4 regions of the Clostridium pabulibutyricum genome follow, and region 2 is predicted to be linked to each of the others. Evidence: riboswitches for the same ligand, from Rfam matches in the RefSeq annotation. Region 2 holds a riboswitch; each other region holds the start of a gene.
What was found. A riboswitch is a leader RNA that binds a small molecule or an ion and turns the genes downstream of it on or off. The one in region 2 is predicted to bind thiamine pyrophosphate.

Region 1: it holds a riboswitch for thiamine pyrophosphate, as region 2 does, so the genes downstream of both, thiS (sulfur carrier protein ThiS) here and thiT (energy-coupled thiamine transporter ThiT) in region 2, are expected to answer to the same signal.
Region 3: it holds a riboswitch for thiamine pyrophosphate, as region 2 does, so the genes downstream of both, thiC (phosphomethylpyrimidine synthase ThiC) here and thiT (energy-coupled thiamine transporter ThiT) in region 2, are expected to answer to the same signal.
Region 4: it holds a riboswitch for thiamine pyrophosphate, as region 2 does, so the genes downstream of both, thiD (bifunctional hydroxymethylpyrimidine kinase/phosphomethylpyrimidine kinase) here and thiT (energy-coupled thiamine transporter ThiT) in region 2, are expected to answer to the same signal.

Annotation. Positions count from the first base shown of each region.
Region 1 covers NZ_JBZAYZ010000002.1:335,975-340,672, forward strand. Annotated here, with positions in the region: gene AC4CVH_RS04915 (thiamine phosphate synthase) at 1-289, opposite strand, end outside; gene thiH (2-iminoacetate synthase ThiH) at 289-1,398, opposite strand; gene AC4CVH_RS04925 (thiazole synthase) at 1,417-2,184, opposite strand; gene thiS (sulfur carrier protein ThiS) at 2,223-2,420, opposite strand; TPP riboswitch at 2,541-2,650, opposite strand; gene AC4CVH_RS04935 (GNAT family N-acetyltransferase) at 2,807-3,358, shown strand; gene AC4CVH_RS04940 (DUF2156 domain-containing protein) at 3,402-4,298, shown strand; gene AC4CVH_RS04945 (glutamine--tRNA ligase/YqeY domain fusion protein) at 4,355-4,698, opposite strand, start outside.
Region 2 covers NZ_JBZAYZ010000009.1:104,356-109,053, forward strand. Annotated here, with positions in the region: gene nrdD (anaerobic ribonucleoside-triphosphate reductase) at 1-1,717, opposite strand, end outside; gene AC4CVH_RS10895 (hypothetical protein) at 1,907-2,098, shown strand; TPP riboswitch at 2,126-2,224, shown strand; gene thiT (energy-coupled thiamine transporter ThiT) at 2,295-2,936, shown strand; gene AC4CVH_RS10905 (ferredoxin) at 3,006-3,194, opposite strand; gene AC4CVH_RS10910 (Mrp/NBP35 family ATP-binding protein) at 3,279-4,133, opposite strand; gene AC4CVH_RS10915 (hypothetical protein) at 4,261-4,698, opposite strand, start outside.
Region 3 covers NZ_JBZAYZ010000001.1:232,950-237,647, reverse strand. Annotated here, with positions in the region: gene AC4CVH_RS01140 (single-stranded DNA-binding protein) at 181-513, opposite strand; gene thiC (phosphomethylpyrimidine synthase ThiC) at 576-1,889, opposite strand; TPP riboswitch at 1,992-2,094, opposite strand; gene AC4CVH_RS01130 (GerAB/ArcD/ProY family transporter) at 2,170-3,267, opposite strand; gene AC4CVH_RS01125 (Ger(x)C family spore germination protein) at 3,284-4,459, opposite strand; gene AC4CVH_RS01120 (spore germination protein) at 4,477-4,698, opposite strand, start outside.
Region 4 covers NZ_JBZAYZ010000006.1:125,252-129,949, reverse strand. Annotated here, with positions in the region: gene AC4CVH_RS08640 (heavy metal translocating P-type ATPase) at 1-2,074, shown strand, start outside; gene AC4CVH_RS08635 (flavodoxin) at 2,245-2,673, shown strand; TPP riboswitch at 2,717-2,827, shown strand; gene thiD (bifunctional hydroxymethylpyrimidine kinase/phosphomethylpyrimidine kinase) at 2,997-3,788, shown strand; gene cytX (putative hydroxymethylpyrimidine transporter CytX) at 3,795-4,698, shown strand, end outside.

The DNA of each region.
Region 1 (4,698 bases), on a different contig from region 2:
TTTTAAAACTTGTGTGAAAAGCAAATGCTTCCGATTTTAAAGCTGCCTCTAGATCATCATTTACTATAAGCAATGTTCCATACTTTTCTATTATGTTCTTTATTCTTTTTGCCATTTCAAGTATTTTCTCGTGCGGCAGATCTTTTTCCCTGAGCATAATTGCATCCGTACCGAGTTCTGCACATCTCTCTATTTTTTTGTAGAAATTATTTTGTCCACAAATACTCCTGTTTGTAACAGAAATTATCCTGTTATTTTCCTTCAACTTGAAAATCATACTGTTCTTCATCAACAAAACTGCCAATCTTTAAACACCGGATTATACCCTTTGCTTTCTATTTCCGCTCTTATTTCATCCACAGATCTTCCATCGGATATTACAAACTGACCATCACCTTTTTCATCTTTTCCAAGAGAATGACCTCCAACTTCCGTTGTTACCCCCGCCGACATTTTTGTAACTCCAAGAGGTATCATATTGTTTCTCATATATTTACCTTCCCTTGTAGTTATATTTATTCCTGCTCTTTGAAGAAATATCTTGTATGCAAGTGTAGCTTGTACTAAATTTCTGTCAGTGACATCGTATATCTTTATTTCACTTCCTGCATGAGGTCTTATCCTTGGCACAGACATGCTTATTTCCACAGCCGGATATTTTTTTGACATATAAGCTGCATGAATTCCTGTCAAGAACACCTCATTTCTCCATTTATCAAGTCCAAGAAGTGCACTCATTCCAACAGAATGTATTCCAGCCCTGCATCCCCTGTCAAGAGCTTCAAGCCTGTATCTATAATCCCTTTTCTTGCCTGCAAGATGAACCTTTTTATAAACTTCTTGATTATAGGTTTCCTGATAAACCGTCAAACTGTCCGCCCCAAGCTCCACAAGTTCCCTGTACTCGTTCTCCTCCAAAGGGTAAATTTCAAGGCATATGGAATCAAAATATTTTTTAAGTATTTTCACTGCTCCTTTCAAATACTCCATAGGACAATAATACCTTGATTCTCCTGTTAAAAGTATTATGTGTCTTAGACCTGTTTCTGCTATAGATTTCGCCTCCTCTTCAATCTCATAAAACGTCATCTTCTTGCGCACAATCTTGTTTTCAACATTGTATCCACAATATATGCACTTATTCGTACAATAATTTGCAATGTATATTGGAGTATACAAAACTATGTTTTTTCCAAAATTTCTAACAGTTATTTCATGGGCTTTTGCTGCCATGGGTTCAAGATATTTCTCAGCCTTTTCAGACAAGAGTGCCAAAAAGTCCATTTTATTTATTCTGTCCCTGCAAAGTATATTCTCAATATCCGAATCCTGAACATTTTCAAAAAAACCTTCAAAATCAAAGTCGTCATATTTTCTTATCTCATCATAAATTCCTATTTCCATATCACAATCCCCCTATCTTAAGAAACCTGTAAGCGGTGAAGATGCCGAGGCTGAATCTTTAACTTCTCCAAGTCCCGAATTAAAAGCCTCCCTGCCTGCTTTTACAGCATATTTAAATGCCTCTGCCATACGCACCGGTTTTTTTGATGTTGCAATTGCAGTATTTACAAGAACAGCGTCAGCTCCCATTTCCATAACCATTACTGCATCAGAAGGTTTTCCTATACCTGCATCAACAATTATAGGTACTTCATCTATTTCGTCTATCAGTATTTTTAGCATCTCTCTGGTTCTTATACCCCTATTTGATCCTATAGGTGATCCAAGTGGCATAACAGCAGCTGCTCCGACATCCACAAGTCTCCTTGCCGTCGACAAGTCAGGATTTATATATGGCAATACTACAAATCCATCCTTTACAAGTATTTCTGCAGCCTTCACTGTTTCTATATTATCGGGCAGAAGGTACTTATTGTCCTGAATAGCCTCTATTTTTATCCAGTTCCCACATCCTGCAGCCCTTCCAAGTCTGGCAAGTCTCACAACTTCATCTGCTGATCTTGCCCCAGACGTATTTGGGAGAAGTGTATATTCATCTCCTATAAAGTCAATAACATTACCTGTTTTAGAATTCATATCAACACGCCTAAGTGCAACCGTGACTACATTTGTACCTGAACTTTTTAACACCTCCGGAAGTACACTGTCGGAAGAATACTTGCCTGTACCTAAAAACAATCTGCTTTCCAGTTCTTTTCCACCAATAACTAACTTGTCCATAAATTAATTCCTCCATTTATACTTTTTTATTTTAATTCTCAACATCCCCCGCCTACAAAGCGGATAATTTCAACTGATGAATTTTTTTTTAATCTGCATGCTTTAAAAGCATTCCCTTCGACTATGTTTAAATCAACTTCAACCGCAACTTTTGTAGAATCCACATTTAAACTTTGTAAAAGTTCAAATACAGTTGTTCCCTCAGGGAAACTCATATCTTTCCCATTTATTTTCATAATATCTGCCCTCCTTTATTTGTGAATATTCTATAAATATAAAAAAGAGGCATATAAATGCCTCAGTAAAAAAATACTCTATCAAAATAAAAACACACAAATTCTAGGAGAATCTGCGTATAGATATATATATTACTCTCCCTACGTTGGCATTACCCAAATCAGGTTATAAGAATAAGGAATAACATTCCACTCTCAGATCATCACTATGACCTCTCCTCGTATTTAATATTAAATTGTCACAAGTACTTGCAGTTTTTATTATATCACTTAAATAAATTAAATCAACGTACAATTTTCAATTTACATTTGAACTATATTGCCTATATAAGTTATAATATTATAAAAAAGTTATTATTATTTAATTTTTACAAGGAGGAACTTTCTTGATAAAAAATTTGCTAAAAAGCTCAAACATAACACTGACGTCCTTCAAAGAGGATGATATTTCTACACTTGAAAACTGGTATAATGATCAGTTTTTTCTCAGGAACTATGACATGATTACATCTTTTCCAAGATCATGCAGCGAATTGAAATCCATGGTAGAAGATACAAAAAAATCTCCAGACAAATTCATGTTTGCTGTAAGAGATATTCAAAGCAAAAAACTAATAGGTGTCACAGGATATGAGAATATACTATGGAACAATGGAACTGCAACTATATATATAGGAATAGGATCTGCTTCAAACCGAGGACATGGACTTGGATATGATGCACTAAATCTTACCATACAATTTGGATTTCAAGAACTTAATCTTCACAAAATACAACTTACGGTTTTAAGCTATAATACACCTGCAATAAACTTATATGAAAAAACAGGCTTTAAAAAAGAAGGTACCTACAGAGAATTTATACACAGAGATAATAAAAGATTTGACATGTATCTGTACGGGCTACTAAAAAACGAGTGGAACTTTTCAAATAAATAATTTCACTAAAAAAATAATCATAGGATTGACAAGGAGAATTTTTATGCTAAAATTTAAACCCCTGACCATTGACGACAAAGCTGTCTTTGACAAATATCTTCAGGGATATCACTTTGATACCTGCGAATATAACTTTACATCTTTACTAATATGGAGAAAAGGCTGTGATATAAGCTATACTTCAATTGACAATTCAATAGTCATAAAAAAACAAGGCTTCGATGGAAAATATCATTTTATGCAGCCAATCGGCTATACAAAAGATAATCTCAAAAGCATAATAGAAGAACTAATAGAGTACTCTATGTCAGCTAATATGGAAATTTTATTTTGTGATGCAGAAGAAGCTTTTGTAAGAGACCTTAAAGAACTGTATGCTGAAAAATTTACAATAAGAGAAGATGTTGATAATTTCGACTACATATATGATACTCAAAAATTAATGACATTATCCGGTAAAAAACTTCACTCAAAAAAGAATCATTACAACAAATTCGTTAAATCTTATAATTACGAAATAAAAGATTTTTTCGAACCAGGAGTGAAGGACGACTTTCTGAAAGCCGCTGAGATATGGTACAACGAAAGAAAAAGCAGCGATAAATACTTGTATTATGAACTCGATGGAATAAAAGAACTGTGCAGTAACATGGAATTTTTGAACTTAATGGCTCTCGCTGTATATGTAGACGGTAATATATCCGCTTTTACAATAGGAGAAAAAGTAAATTCAAATATGGGAATAATACACATAGAAAAAGGTCTTCCAAACATAGACGGAATTTACACCTTTGTAAACAAAACTTTCCTCGAAAATTATATGTCGGATATTCCATATATAAACAGAGAACAGGACCTTGGTCTTGAAGGACTCAGAAAAGCAAAAAAATCATACCATCCAGTTAAAATGGGCAAAAAATACTGTATAAGCATAAATTAAAAAAAATCAGGTAAACTCCAAACATTAGTTTACCTGATTTTTTTACTATTTTTTTACTATTTTTTTATTTTAAAAGAACTTTTAAGAGAAACTATTCTATTAAATACAATCTTGCCATCTTTTGAATCTTTGGGATCCATATTGAAATATCCATGTCTGAAGAACTGAAACTTTTCTCCCGGCCCTGCACTTTTTATATTAGGCTCCAAAAATCCTTCAAGAACTTCAAGTGAATTTTTATTGATATTATCAAGAAAAGAATCATTTTGCTCAACTTTTTCATCAAGTATCAAAGGTTCATAGAGCCTTACTTCAGCCGGAACCGCAGTACTTGCATTAACCCAGTGAATTGTTCCTCTTACTTTTCTTCCATCAGGGCTGCTTCCACCTCTTGACTCCG
Region 2 (4,698 bases):
AATTAGTATAATAATCCTTATCAGTAACTCCTTTTATCTCTCCAAATATTTTTTTGTCCTTTACAATAAATTTTCCACTTAAACCTTCGGCCGGAGTAGCATAACAGCTCCAGTTCAGATGAGTTTCTTTTGTAAGCTTATCAGTATAATTTCTTATATGAGTTATAATCCTAACTCCAAGTTCTCTTGATGCTTCATCTTCCCCGTGATGCTTCCCTGTAATTGCAATCAAGGTTTCTGCAAGTCCTATAAAACCTATGCCCCAGGTTCCCTGCTTCAATATAGGTTCTATAGAATCTTCATCCTTTAGATTTTCAGAACCTTTTAAAAGCTTTTGTCCTGCAACAAACGGAAGGTCTTTGAGCCTTAAGTTCTTAAGGGTGTCATACCTGTGCATAAGCGATTGTCTGGAAAGATCCAATCGTTCATCAAGAAGTTTAAAAAACTTTTCTACACTACCCTTTGACAGAATTCCTATTCTCGGAAGATTTATTGTAGTTGGTGCTATGTTTCCTCTTCCCTTTGGTCCTTCATCTCCATTGACATTTGAACATACATAAGTTCTGCATCCCATAGTAGATGGAAGTATCCCTTTATCATAATAAACCTTGTTAAAATCTGCATCCATGTTCATAAAAGTAGGATTCATTCTCTTTGCTGCCACTCTGCATGCAGTTCTAAACAAATAATAGTAAGGATCTTCCGGATTTTTATTGACGCCTTCTTTAACCCTGAATATTATGTTTGGAAATATAGGCTGTTCTCCCTGTCCAAGTCCTTTTTCATATTCCGTCAAAAACACTTCACAAATAAGAGCTGCATCGTCTGACCTTGGCACACCTATATTTATAGAGCTGAAAGGTACCTGTGAACCTGCTCTGGAGTGCATAGTATTCAAGTTGTAAATTATGCCTTGCATTGCTTGTTCTACACTTCTTCTAAGTTTCTTCTCCGCTATTTCCCTTGCCTTGTCTCCACTTATGCCAATTCCTTCGAATTCCTTTATTATTTCCTGTCTTGTAGGTCCAACAAATATTCCCATATCATTATCAAAATCAGGATGCGACTGTCCTCCGAACATGTCATTTTGAGATGACTGAAGCAAAATGCATGAAAGCTCTGCTGCTGATTCTATTCGCTTAGGCGGCCTTATATATCCATATCCTGTATTAAATCCCCTTAGGAGCACTTCTCTTGTTGGAATATGAAGACAATTGATAGTCAAATTATAGGAATCCAAATCATGATAGTATATGTCACCATTCTCATGAGCTTTTGCAAGACTCTTTGGCATCTTTGCAAGATTGTGCCATTTGTTTGATTCACTTGCTATTCTTAAAAGCTTAGAACTATAGTTGTTTCCTACATTTGCATTGTCCCTGTCAGTCTCTACACCTATTTTGTCAATAGCTTTCATAAGATCAGACTTTATTTCTCTTATATTATTTCTGTCCTGTCTATAATTTGAATATGCAAACCCTATTCTGGTATACTTTTTTTCCATAAGAACTTCTTGAACTATGTTCTGTATATTTTCCACATCTATCTCTTCAAGATTGATTTTTTCTATACGTGATATAACCTCTCTAGTTAAATCAATAAATTCACTTTCCTTTAAATCGCACCCTATTTCATCAGATGCCCCTTTTATGGCATTTGTTATTTTAATAGAATTAAATTCTACTTTTCTTCCATCTCTTTTTACAACATGTAGCATTTACCCATCCTCCAAACTACTATATATTGTATATAATTGTACTATTTAATCGTAGAAATATCAATTCACATTTAAGCCGTAATTTTAAAGTTAATGGAGTTTAACTTCAAATTCCTTGCTTATGAATAATTATAGTTATCTTAACCAAAATAATTATATCACAACCAAAAATTATATGGAGGTAAAAAAATGATAGGAAAAATAATAGATATAAACAACATGGAAGCTACAATATCTCTTGTGGACGGAAGAACCATGCATGTATCAGTCTCCTATATTCCACATCATTCAAAAATAGGTGACAGACTGAATATAGAACCTTTCCAGGCAAAACTCACCTCAAAAGTCAGTGCAAATATGTCAATTCCGCCAATGTGTTGAATGAATACACACTGCGTAGTATAATAGTGTTAATGCTAGGGGTGCTTTTGAAAGCTGAGAAATAACTTTATTAACCCTTTACCTGATCTGGACAATACCAGCGAAGGGAAGCTCTATATTATTTCGTAATAGTTATACTTAAAAGCCAAATCTCCTTTTAGTACCTCAAAGCAAATAAAGGAGGTCTTTTTTTATTATGTCACTGCTTAAAAATTTTCAGGAAGTAATTTCACATCCAAGTTCTATATTTGCACTTATAGCCCTTATAATTATACTTTTATTTATAATAAGGGTTAAAAAAATAGAACTCAACTCACAACTCATAGCACAAATTGGAATAGCTCTTGCCCTGGCGACAATACTTAAAGTATTCAGAATATATCATCTTCCCCAAGGTGGAAGTATAACTCTAGGAAGCATGGTTCCAATACTTTTGATGTCGTTTCTGTATGGTCCTCAAGTTGGTTCGTTAACCGGTTTTCTCTATGGCATCATAACCTTGATACTGGATCCCTATATATTACAACCAGTTCAGGTGTTATTTGATTATCCTCTTCCTTTCATGGCAATTGGGCTTGCAGGATATTTTAAAAATCATAAACTCGCAGGAACAGCCATTGCAATGTTCGCCCGATTTGTATGTCATTTTATTTCCGGTATATTGTTTTTCGGAAGTTTTGCACCAAAAGGAATGTCACCCGCTGTTTATTCATTTACACTAAATGCAGGATATTTGCTAATAGAATCAATTATATGCATGGTCATAATAGGATTGCTTCCTTTCAGGCAGCTTGAATCCATACTTAAAAAGAACATTGCCCATAATACTGGAAAATAATTTTACAAATGTTTAAAAAGCTGTGCATTCAAAACACAGCTTTTTATAAATTTAATTTATACTGAAAATCTACTCCACAGATATGGCATTTACAGGACAATTGTCCCTTGCTTCCATGGCAGAGTCCTCACTTGTTTCTGGAACCTCGTTAACTATTACTCCAGCTTTTCCATCATCCTGCATTTCAAAAACATCCCCGCATGTATCCGGACACAGTCCGCAGCTTATACAGGCTTCCTTATCAACTGATGCTTCCATTTGCATTCATCACCTTTCTTGTGAAATAATAGTATAGTTATTTGCAGATTTTCTTATATATATTCATAAAATTTCATTCACATACTAGAGAAGCTTTAACTTCTTCATAAAATTGTCTATAAGCGTATCATAGTCAGTTGAATTTGATATGTATTTTTCCACATTCCCACTTTCCATGCTGTCTGCAAGTTCAATATCCATAGGAAGTTCGGCAAGAAGCGGAAGTCCAAGATACGCAGCCTGTTCTACTGCTGATTTCTTACTGAATAACTTTATTTTTTCATCACAGTTTTTACATTTTACATAAGACATATTTTCTACAGCACCTATTACATTTATGCCCATTTTTTCTGCCATTATAACTACCTTTTTGACTATCATGGATACCATATCCTGTGGAGTTGATACTATGACAATTCCATCAAGAGGTATATCCTGCATTATTGTAAGAGCCACATCTCCAGTTCCCGGAGGCATATCTATCAGAAGATAATCAAGCTCATCCCACTGGGTGTCCGAATACATCTGCTTCAGAACTCCTGTAATTACAGGTCCCCTCCATATAACAGGCTGTTCTTCTTTTTCAGTCAGAAGATTCAATGACATTACCTCAATGCCAAGTCCTGTATCAACAGTGGAAAATTTCACATCATCAGTTCCATTTATTGGAGTCATACTTGCTCTCTCCTTATTTATGCCAAAAAAACGCGGCATTGAAGGACCTGTTATATCACCGTCCAGAACACCGACTTTGTATCCCTTGTGTTTTAATCTTATTGCCAGTGCACCTGTCACAGTAGATTTACCAACACCCCCCTTTCCGCTCATAATACCAACTATATGTTTTATTGTGCCAAACCTAGGTGTAGACTTACTACATTTATTTTTGTCTTGTACATTACAACTTGAATTACTTGGACAATCATTACAACTACCCATTTTCACTACTCCCTTTCGTGAATATATTAACTAATTAAACCTAAAAAGTTTCATCAATCATTATAACATATAATTCTATAAAAAAATTTCCTTTCAATTAATAACAAAACTTGAAAGGAAGAAAATATCAATTATATTTCAAAGTTTTAACTATACGCTCAAACAGTGAAGACATAGCTTCACTAAAATCTTTCTCCTTCACAAAAAAAGTAAATCTATAAAACCTGTTGTTTCCTTCAAGAAAGTATTCCTCGCCCACATAACTTCCTCCTATTTCCTTTGTCATATCATACTTTATGAGATATAACTTTCTGCCATTCATCCTCTTGCTTTCCAAAGAATATTTCTTGTATAAATTATTCTGCTTATTGGATATTTTCTTACTGTTCGTCAGGAATTTTTCCAGGTTTCCATTCGATCTCCAAACCTGGAAAAAACCATTTATCTTTCCGTCTTTATTTTTAAAATCAGTATGACAAAGCACTTCACTCCCAAAAGTATCCTGTCTGACAATCTGCCATGAACCTGGTATTTCATACTTTACACTTCCACCAAGCTCACTGTA
Region 3 (4,698 bases), on a different contig from region 2:
TATCCCCTCACTTCATAATATAGTTAGTCCCCAATCCATGGATTCAATCCCAAAATAATTGCTATAACTTATATTATCAATAATTGCATATATGTGTCAATCATGTAAAAGCTTTAAGGACACTTTCAAATTTGAAAATGTCCTTAAAATAAAATTCACTTGTTTGAAACGCCCGTCTTCTCAGGCAAGTGTTTCTTTCTTGTACTCAAGAAACTGGATTGTATCCGCCTCAACATTGGTATAATACTTTCTTACATTGTCTTTCATGTAACTCTTTGTTGTTATCTTTCCACTTACGCCCAAAAGTCTCCCCTTTTTTAGATACTGTTGAAGCTTTTCAGCACCACCACTAAAATAGGATACCGAAATAAAATCAGCCTGTCTTTCCCCTTGCTTGTTTAAATAATTCTTATCTACAGCAAGTATAAATTTCAAAATGCTCCTCTTGCTATTTTCTATTTTAAAAAGTTCAGCATCCCTGGTCAGTCTTCCTATAAGGGTAACATTATTCAAATAAATTACCTCCCGACTATTTTTTTATTAATTATGACCAGAATGGAAATTTTTAAACACAGCTATTCATCTCTTCTGAGTATATTTACATCTTTTCCGCTCATAACCCTATTCATATTTCTAACAGAACACATCTTTCCACACATAGTACAGCTGTCACTGCACTCAGGAGTTGACTCTCTTCTATATCTCCTTGCCTTTTCAGGGTCTATTGAGAGTTTGAATGTACTTTCCCAATCAAGTTTTTGTCTTGCCTCTGCCATTTTATTGTCCCAATCCACAGCACCTTTCACCCCTTTTGCTATATCTGCCGCATGTGCCGCTATCTTTGAAGCTATTATTCCTTCTTTCATATCATCAATAGTAGGAAGTCTCAAATGTTCCGCCGGTGTAACATAACACAAAAAATCGGCTCCACATGATGCTGCAATTGCACCACCTATTGCACTTGTAATATGATCATACCCTGGTGCAATATCTGTAACAAGAGGTCCGAGAACGTAAAATGGTGCATTATGACAAAGCTTTTTCTCAAGAATCATGTTTGACTTTATCTCATTCAATGCCATATGCCCGGGTCCTTCTATAATTACCTGAACATTTCTCTTCCATGCTCTCTTCGTAAGTTCACCAAGAGTTATAAGTTCTTTTATTTGTACAGCATCCGTGGCATCTGAAATACATCCCGGCCTGCATGCATCTCCAAGGCTTATGGTTACATCATATTTTTCACATATATCAAGGATTTTATCATAATATTCATAAAATGGATTTTCCTTATGGTTAAGCTCCATCCATGCATACATCAGAGAACCGCCTCTTGAAACTATATTCATTATCCTATTGTTTCTTTTAAAAACTTCGACAGTTTCTCTATTTAATCCCGCATGTATCGTCATAAAGTCAACACCATCTTCAGCCTGTTTTTCAATCACCTTTAAAAATTCCTGCTCTGTTATATCTCTAAGCTCTTTATCATAAAACCCTACAGCATCATATATCGGAACCGTTCCAATCATTGCACTGCTCATTTTTATAAGCTTTTTTCTAAATTCTTCAGTTTTTCCAAAAGAACTCAAATCCATTATTGCCTCTGCCTTCATATCTATTGCCTTTTGAACTTTCTTCAATTCAACATTAACATCAGGACAATCTCTTGATATCCCAAGATTTACATTTATTTTTGTCTTGAGTCCTTTTCCAACCGCCTCAGCATCAAGTAACATATGATTTCTGTTTGCCGGAATTACTACTTGTCCGATTGCTATAAGTTGTCTAAGATCTTCCAAATCAATATTTTCCTTTTTAGAAACAAGCCTCATCTCTTTTGTTATTATATTCTTTCGTGCTGCATCCATTTGAGTTGAATAATTCATAATAAATTTCTCCCTTCAAATTAGCATTACTTAATACGAACCCTTCTATAGATATATAAAAAACAGCCTTCTACAAATGAAAGCTGTTCTTATACTTCTCCTAAAAAAGCACAACTACTTCCCTCCGGTAGAATTAACTACATCAGGTTCTAAGGTTTGAAACTCAAAGCTTCTCTCAGCCAAAAAGGCACACCCAGTAAACTAATTTATTAAATTTTAAAATATACAAATTTATTTTAACACAATAAAATCCAGTTTTCAAAATACAACTCCATACATTTTAAATTTTTCGCACACTTTTACTTTTAATACAGCATAAAGAAAAAGTTATAAAAGGTAATATCACCTGCATTGGAAGATGTATATACTTCATAACAAAATTATGTCCTATATTGAGCTGCTGAGGTAAATTTCTTGAAATGAGAAAAGACGCAGCAAGCAGCACACACCCCAAAATTGAAGAAATTACCTTTAAATTATAAACATGAAAAAACTGTGAAATGCCCTTCATTGCAACATACATAAATATGGAGATCTTGAAAAATCCATCAATTATAAATGTAATTGCAAACATTATATCCATTCTTATGAGAAGGTCTTCTGCATCTATAATTCTATAGGTTTCAAGAAGTGGAAAGTTGCAGTTCGTTGCAAAATCAACTCCGAGAGTGCATATAAACAAAATGTTGTTCATGGCAAGAATAATTCCCTCCAACATAATTGCCAGGGACGCAAATTTTTTTATTTTCGAATTTTCATTTGTAATAGGATAAATCATAGTAAAAACTACAGTCTCCCCATATGGAACAAGCATAAGTATCCATGAATTTTTTAAGAAATTAAGCACTCCATTTTCAAATACAGGTTTCAAATTTGAAATGTCAAATGTATCCGGAGTAAGCAGTATAAGCACCAAGCTTAATACTTTTATTATAAAAACAATTATAATATAAAATTGTGCCATACCCGCAATTGTTTCAATTCCATAATATGCTGCATACATTATTACAATTACAGAAAGTGTTCCAAACATAACCTTTGGAGTATACCTGAGTGCAGTCGTCGCTATAAGTTCCATAAACTCTCTGAATATATTTGCTGCAATATATATAAAATACAATATATATAAAATGGAAATTATATTTCCTAAAATTTTTCCATATATCTTTGGAAGATATGTTACTATAGTATCTTCCGGATATCTTCTATATACATATATGTATATCATCTGTAGAATAACCCCTACAATGGAATACACAATATATCCTATCCAAACATCCTGCTTCGCATCTGGTGCAAGGAAATACAACACCACGCTTCCATATTGAAAAATTATCATCAATGCAAAAAACTGATATATGGATATTCTTTTAGTCATAAATAAATTCTCCTTGTCAATTTATAGATTTTGACAATATTCCAGTTCTAGTTATATTTGAATCAACGTTTACATCTACGCGAAGTTTGGAGAAATTTTCATTCCAGTTTTCCTTCAAATGGTTCCATATTTTTGGACATTCTTCATACACAACATTGCCAAATCCAAATATATCAACACCAAGCGTGTTTTTTGCAACATTAAGAGCCGAAATTATCTCATCATATATTGCTTCATTCTGGTTTTCAGACAAAAAATCCACCAGATCCGGGTTGGAGTTAAAATCCATATCTTCTCCAGAATTTTTGTTTACCTCGTCTATATTTGATTTCTCAGTAACTTTTACATGAATCACAACTTCATTCTTTTCTTCTTGAGCCTCTATATAACTTCCTGCTCTTAAAATATTAGTATTTATTGTGTCGCCATCCTTCTGTATTGTAATAGTTCCACGTCTTACTTTTCCTTTTATCCAGTTCATTCCGCGGGTTTCTTTTTCACTCATATATCCAATAAGTTTACAATTTTTAAAAACTGCACTCCCCGATATAGAAAGATCATTCTCCGATCCAGTATCCCTTGGTGTTTTTTTCATTATTATACCAGCTGTATTCACACATTCCCGGCTGCATTCCCTGCCTCTTTTATTTTTTTCAAAATCAAGACTTGTAGAAACTGCAGCCACTCCTAAATTTCTTTGTATTTTAACCAGATTATCTATCTCATATCCGGATATGGAATTTTGCTTTGTACGCGTTTTGACTATATCAATTGCTTCACCTTTTGTTACAAGGATAGGCACAATAGGCCTTATGTCACTTCGTCGAAGCGAAAAATCCAAAACAGGCTGTATGCCCCGCTCTGCAAGGCGTTGACCTACAATTATGCACTTTTCATTTGAAAACTTTATTTTCTTGCTCATTTGTTTCGAAATATTTGCTACTGCCCCGCTTATAGTCTTTCCTGTTGAAACATATACGAGTACTTCTGCATCCTGATTTCTTTCAGTTGAAGCACCTTTTCTTATAACCTGAAGGCTAACTTTAAAATCTTCGTTGTTGTCAGTATCAACTCCCATGGCAACTATAAATCCAAGAGATTCAATTTCATTTTTGTCCTGACATCCCGTAATAAAAAAAACCGGGAACAAAAATAAAATAGCAAGAGAAACTGATTTAATAAATTTGCTCATAGTTTCCCTCCTCTACACTAGAAAATACCTTTTTTAGCCTTGATTCCAAGTGTTTTTTGAGTATATTTCAATCTGGTCATAGGGGCTCTTACTGCAACATCCTGCATTGAATTTATATTAAACGGACATATTGGAAACATGTATGGAACTCCAAAAGTTCTCATTGAAACAAGCCTTATAAGAATCATAAGTGTACCGCATGTAAGCCCAATAAGTCCAAAACACCCACTTAAAATAAG
Region 4 (4,698 bases), on a different contig from region 2:
TTATAGTATAGTCCACGATATGCCGGGGAGATTGAGGGTTAGATGTGGAAGATTTGCTTTTAATTTAGAAGATAGCTATAAAATAGATTGTTTTTTAAATAGGAATGTATATGTCTATAAAGCAGAATCATGCCATATTACAGGGAGTATTTTAATATTTTATAAAGAAAGTTTTAAAAGTGAAATTTTAAAGCTGATCAGTGCCTTGAATCCAGGTGAACTGTCTGAAATTAGTGATCAAAGTTTTGATACGTCAAAGCAGATTGATATTGAATTCAGAAAATCACTCTTTGGCATGATTAGCGGTAGAATGTTTATAAAATTCCTTTTACCGGTGAATATAGGAAAATTCATAATGTTTTACAGATCCATTAAATTTTTAAGAAATGGATTGAAAAGTTTGTTCAATATGCGTATAAATGTTGATGTACTGGATGCTGCATCTGTTGCAGCCGCGATTGGACAGGGAGAGTATTCAACAGCAGGATCCATAATGTTCCTTCTGAATGTATCCAATCTTCTTGAAGAGTATACAAAGAACAAGACCAAAAATGTACTTGCAAGAAATTTGGCAATAAATATTGAAAGTGTATGGATGGTAAAAGATGGTGAGGAGTTTCTTATATCAATAGATGATCTTAAAGTTGGTGATTATATAAGAATCAATATGGGGAACATGATACCTGTTGATGGTATTGTACGTGATGGAGATGCAATGATTAATCAGTCTTCTATGACAGGAGAATCTCTGGCAGTGGAGAAAAAAAGTGATGATGTAGTTTATGCAGGGACTGTTGTAGAAGAGGGATCAATTATAGTTGAAGTAAAAAAATTAAGTTCTGAAAGCAGAATAAGTAAAATAATAGAGATGATAGACAAATCCGAAAATTTAAAGGCAGACATACAGGGAAAAGCCGAAAGGCTTGCTGACAAAATTGTTCCATTTACGTTTATCGGAGCAATTGCTACATATTTTTTCACGAGAAACATAACGAAAGCATTGGGAATACTTCTTGTAGATTATTCATGTGCAATTAAGCTTTCAACCCCTATATCGGTTATTTCGGCCATGAGAGAGTCGTCGAATTATAAGATAGTGGTTAAAGGTGGAAAGTATCTTGAAGCTGTGGAGGAATCGGATACCATAATATTTGATAAGACAGGAACTTTGACAACTGCAAGTCCTACTGTTGAAAAAGTTGTTCCTTTCGCAGGATTCGATTCAAGATATGTTTTGAAAACAGCAGCATGTCTTGAAGAACATTTTCCACATAGTGCAGCCAGAGCCATAGTAAAGAAGGCGGCTGATGAAAAACTTAATCATAAAGAGGAGCATGCAAAGGTTGAGTATGTTATGGCTCATGGAATAGCTTCATTCATAGGAGATAAAAAGGTATTGGTTGGAAGTTACCATTTTATTTTCGAAGACGAGGGAGTGGAATTGTCTGATGAGCAGCAATCGGTTATAGAGCGTGAAGGCGATGGCTATTCTATTATATATCTTGCCATAGGAAACCATCCGGCTGGATTTATTTGTATAAGCGACCCTATAAGAGATGAGGCTGAATATGTAATAAAGAGTCTCAAAGGTACGGGAATAAAGAAAGTAATTATGCTGACGGGAGATGGTGAAAAAACTGCAAAGGCAGTTGCCGAGAAGCTAGGAATGGATGATTATTATTCCCAGGTGCTTCCAGAGGATAAGGCAAGGATTATAGAAGAGTTAAAGAAAAAAGGTCACAAGGTTATAATGGTTGGAGATGGAGTTAATGATTCACCTGCATTGGCTGCGGCAAATGTTTCCATAGCGATGAAGGATGGTTCTGACATTGCGAGAGAAGTTGCAGATATAGCATTGATGTCATCTGATTTAAGGAATCTTGTAACTATAAGGATTTTAAGTCAAAAATTAATGAAAAAGATAAAGAATAATTATAATTTCATATTAATTTTTAATACATCACTCCTTTTAATGGGATTGACTGGTTTTATAAGGCCTACTACATCTGCATTTCTGCATAATTTTTCAACAATGGGTATAAGTGCGGCGAGCATGAGACCTTGCTTTCATTAGGGAAAAACTTTTCATGGTAAAATAAATACCATGGAAAGTTTTTTTAAATATAGAAAAAAACAGAATAATTTTATAAATTTATGCTTTAGCATGTTGACAAACAGCAAAAAAATATATAATATAATAATTGATAATGAAATCCATTATCAATATACTCGGAGGTGGTTATTTTGAAAAAAGTAAATATTATATATTGGTCGGGAACAGGCAACACGGAGTCTATGGCTTCTTTAATATCAGATGGAGCAAAGGAAAAAGGAGCTGAAGTAAAACTTTTAAATGTTTCAGAAGCTTCGGTTAAAGATATAGAGGAAGCTGACGTAGTAGCACTTGGCTCGCCTGCAATGGGAGACGAAGTTGTAGAAGAAGCTGAAATGGAACCATTTGTTGAATCTGCTGCAGCTGCTTTAAAAGGTAAGAAAGTAGGTTTGTTTGGCTCGTATGGTTGGGGAACAGGCAAGTGGATGGAAGATTGGACAGAAAAGGTACAGAGTGATTACGGCTCTGATGTTGTAGATGATGGATTAATTGTGAACGGAAGTCCTGAAGATGATTCAGAAGAACAGTGCAAGGAGTTTGGAAGAAAATTGGCTGAGTAGTTAAATGCTTGATTTTTAAATTGCATATAGTATAATTAAATTGTGAATACAATAGGGGTGCTCGTAAAAAAACGGGCTGAGAGTAAGCTGAATTTGCTTAAACCCATAACCTGATTTGGATAATGCCAACGTAGGGATATGTTTTACATGGAAGCTTAGAGCTGTGTATATACTCTGCGAGTATGTGCATAGCTTTTGTGTATTATCTGAAATGTATTCATGAATTTATGAAAGCGGCAAATTGGGGGCACCACCTTTTGTCGCTATATTAAAATTAATGCATTGACTTGCTGCATAAAATACACAGAAATGGAGGAAGAAACATGAAAACAGCATTAACAATTGCAGGAAGTGATTCCTGTGGAGGCGCCGGTATACAGGCAGACATTAAGACAATGATTGCAAATGGAGTTTATGCCATGAGTGCTATAACTGCACTTACTGCACAAAACACTACCGGTGTTACTGGGATTATGGATGTCACTCCTGAATTTTTAAAAAAACAGCTGGAAGCTGTTTTTACCGATATTTATCCGGATGCGGTGAAAATAGGGATGGTATCTTCAGGTGAGTTAATATGTACAATAGCTGGAGAACTTAAAAATTTTAGGGCGAATAATATAGTTATTGACCCGGTCATGGTAGCTACGAGTGGTTCAAAACTTATAAGCGATGATGCCATAGATGTTCTAAAGGATAAATTAATACCTATGGCTGATGTTATAACCCCAAATATTCCTGAGACTGAAGTACTTTCAGGGATTAATGTAAAGACTGAGGATGATATGGTTGAGGCTGCACAACTTATAAATGAAAGATATGGTTGTGCAGTGCTTTGTAAAGGTGGACATCATCTTAATGATGCAAATGATCTTCTGTACGGTAATGGAACTTTTAAATGGTTTTATGGAAAGCGCATAGAAAATCCAAATACTCATGGGACAGGGTGTACCCTATCCAGTGCAATAGCGTCAAACCTTGCAAAAGGATACAATCTTGAAAATTCAATTGAAAAAGCAAAGAAATATATATCAGGTGCACTTGGAGACATGCTCAATCTTGGCAGAGGAAGTGGGCCTATGAACCATGCTTTTGCATTTAGAGGGGAGTTTTAGTCAAGTATGGCGGATAAAAAAACTTCACTCTTCAGCAATGGGCTTATTTGGTTTGGGGCAGGTATTTCAATTGCAGAGATAATTACAGGTACTTATTTTGCACAGCTTGGATTCAAGAAAGGAATTGCTGCAATAATAGTAGGGCATATTATTGGCTGTTTCATGCTTTTCCTTTCAGGTATTATAGGCGGAGTGAAAAGAAAAAGTTCTATGGAGGCTGTTGGATCAAGCTTTGGATACAAAGGCAGCATATTGTTTTCGGTGCTTAATGTAATTCAGCTTGCTGGATGGACTTCAATTATGATATATGACGGTGCAGTTGCAGCAAACAGGATCATGGGTGTTGGAATGTGGATCTGGTGTATTATAATAGGAATTTTGATTATACTTTGGATAACAATTGGTATAAACAATCTCGGCAAATTGAATTCAGTTGCAATGGCTGCTCTGTTTGTATTGACGATTTGGCTTTGTAAATATATTTTTACAGGGAATTCAGAGTTTATTATGGGCAAAAGTGCAATGACATTTGGGGCTGCTGTGGAACTTGCAGTTGCGATGCCTCTTTCGTGGCTTCCACTTATAAGTGACTATACACGGGAAGCAGAAAAACCTTTTAAAGCAACTGTTGTCAGTGTTATTATATATGGTTTGACAAGCACATGGATGTACATAATAGGAATGGCAGCTGTAATATATACGGGAAAAGGCGATATTGCAAGTGTGATAATTAAAGCAGGTTCAGGTATTGCAGGATTGCTTATTATAATTTTCTCAACAGTTACGACAACATTCATGGATGCATTTTCTGCCGGTGTATCCATGCAGACGATATATAAAAACTTCAAAAGTAAGTTTTTTGGGATATTTGTAACTATATTGGGAGTAATTCTAGCTAGTATTTATCCCA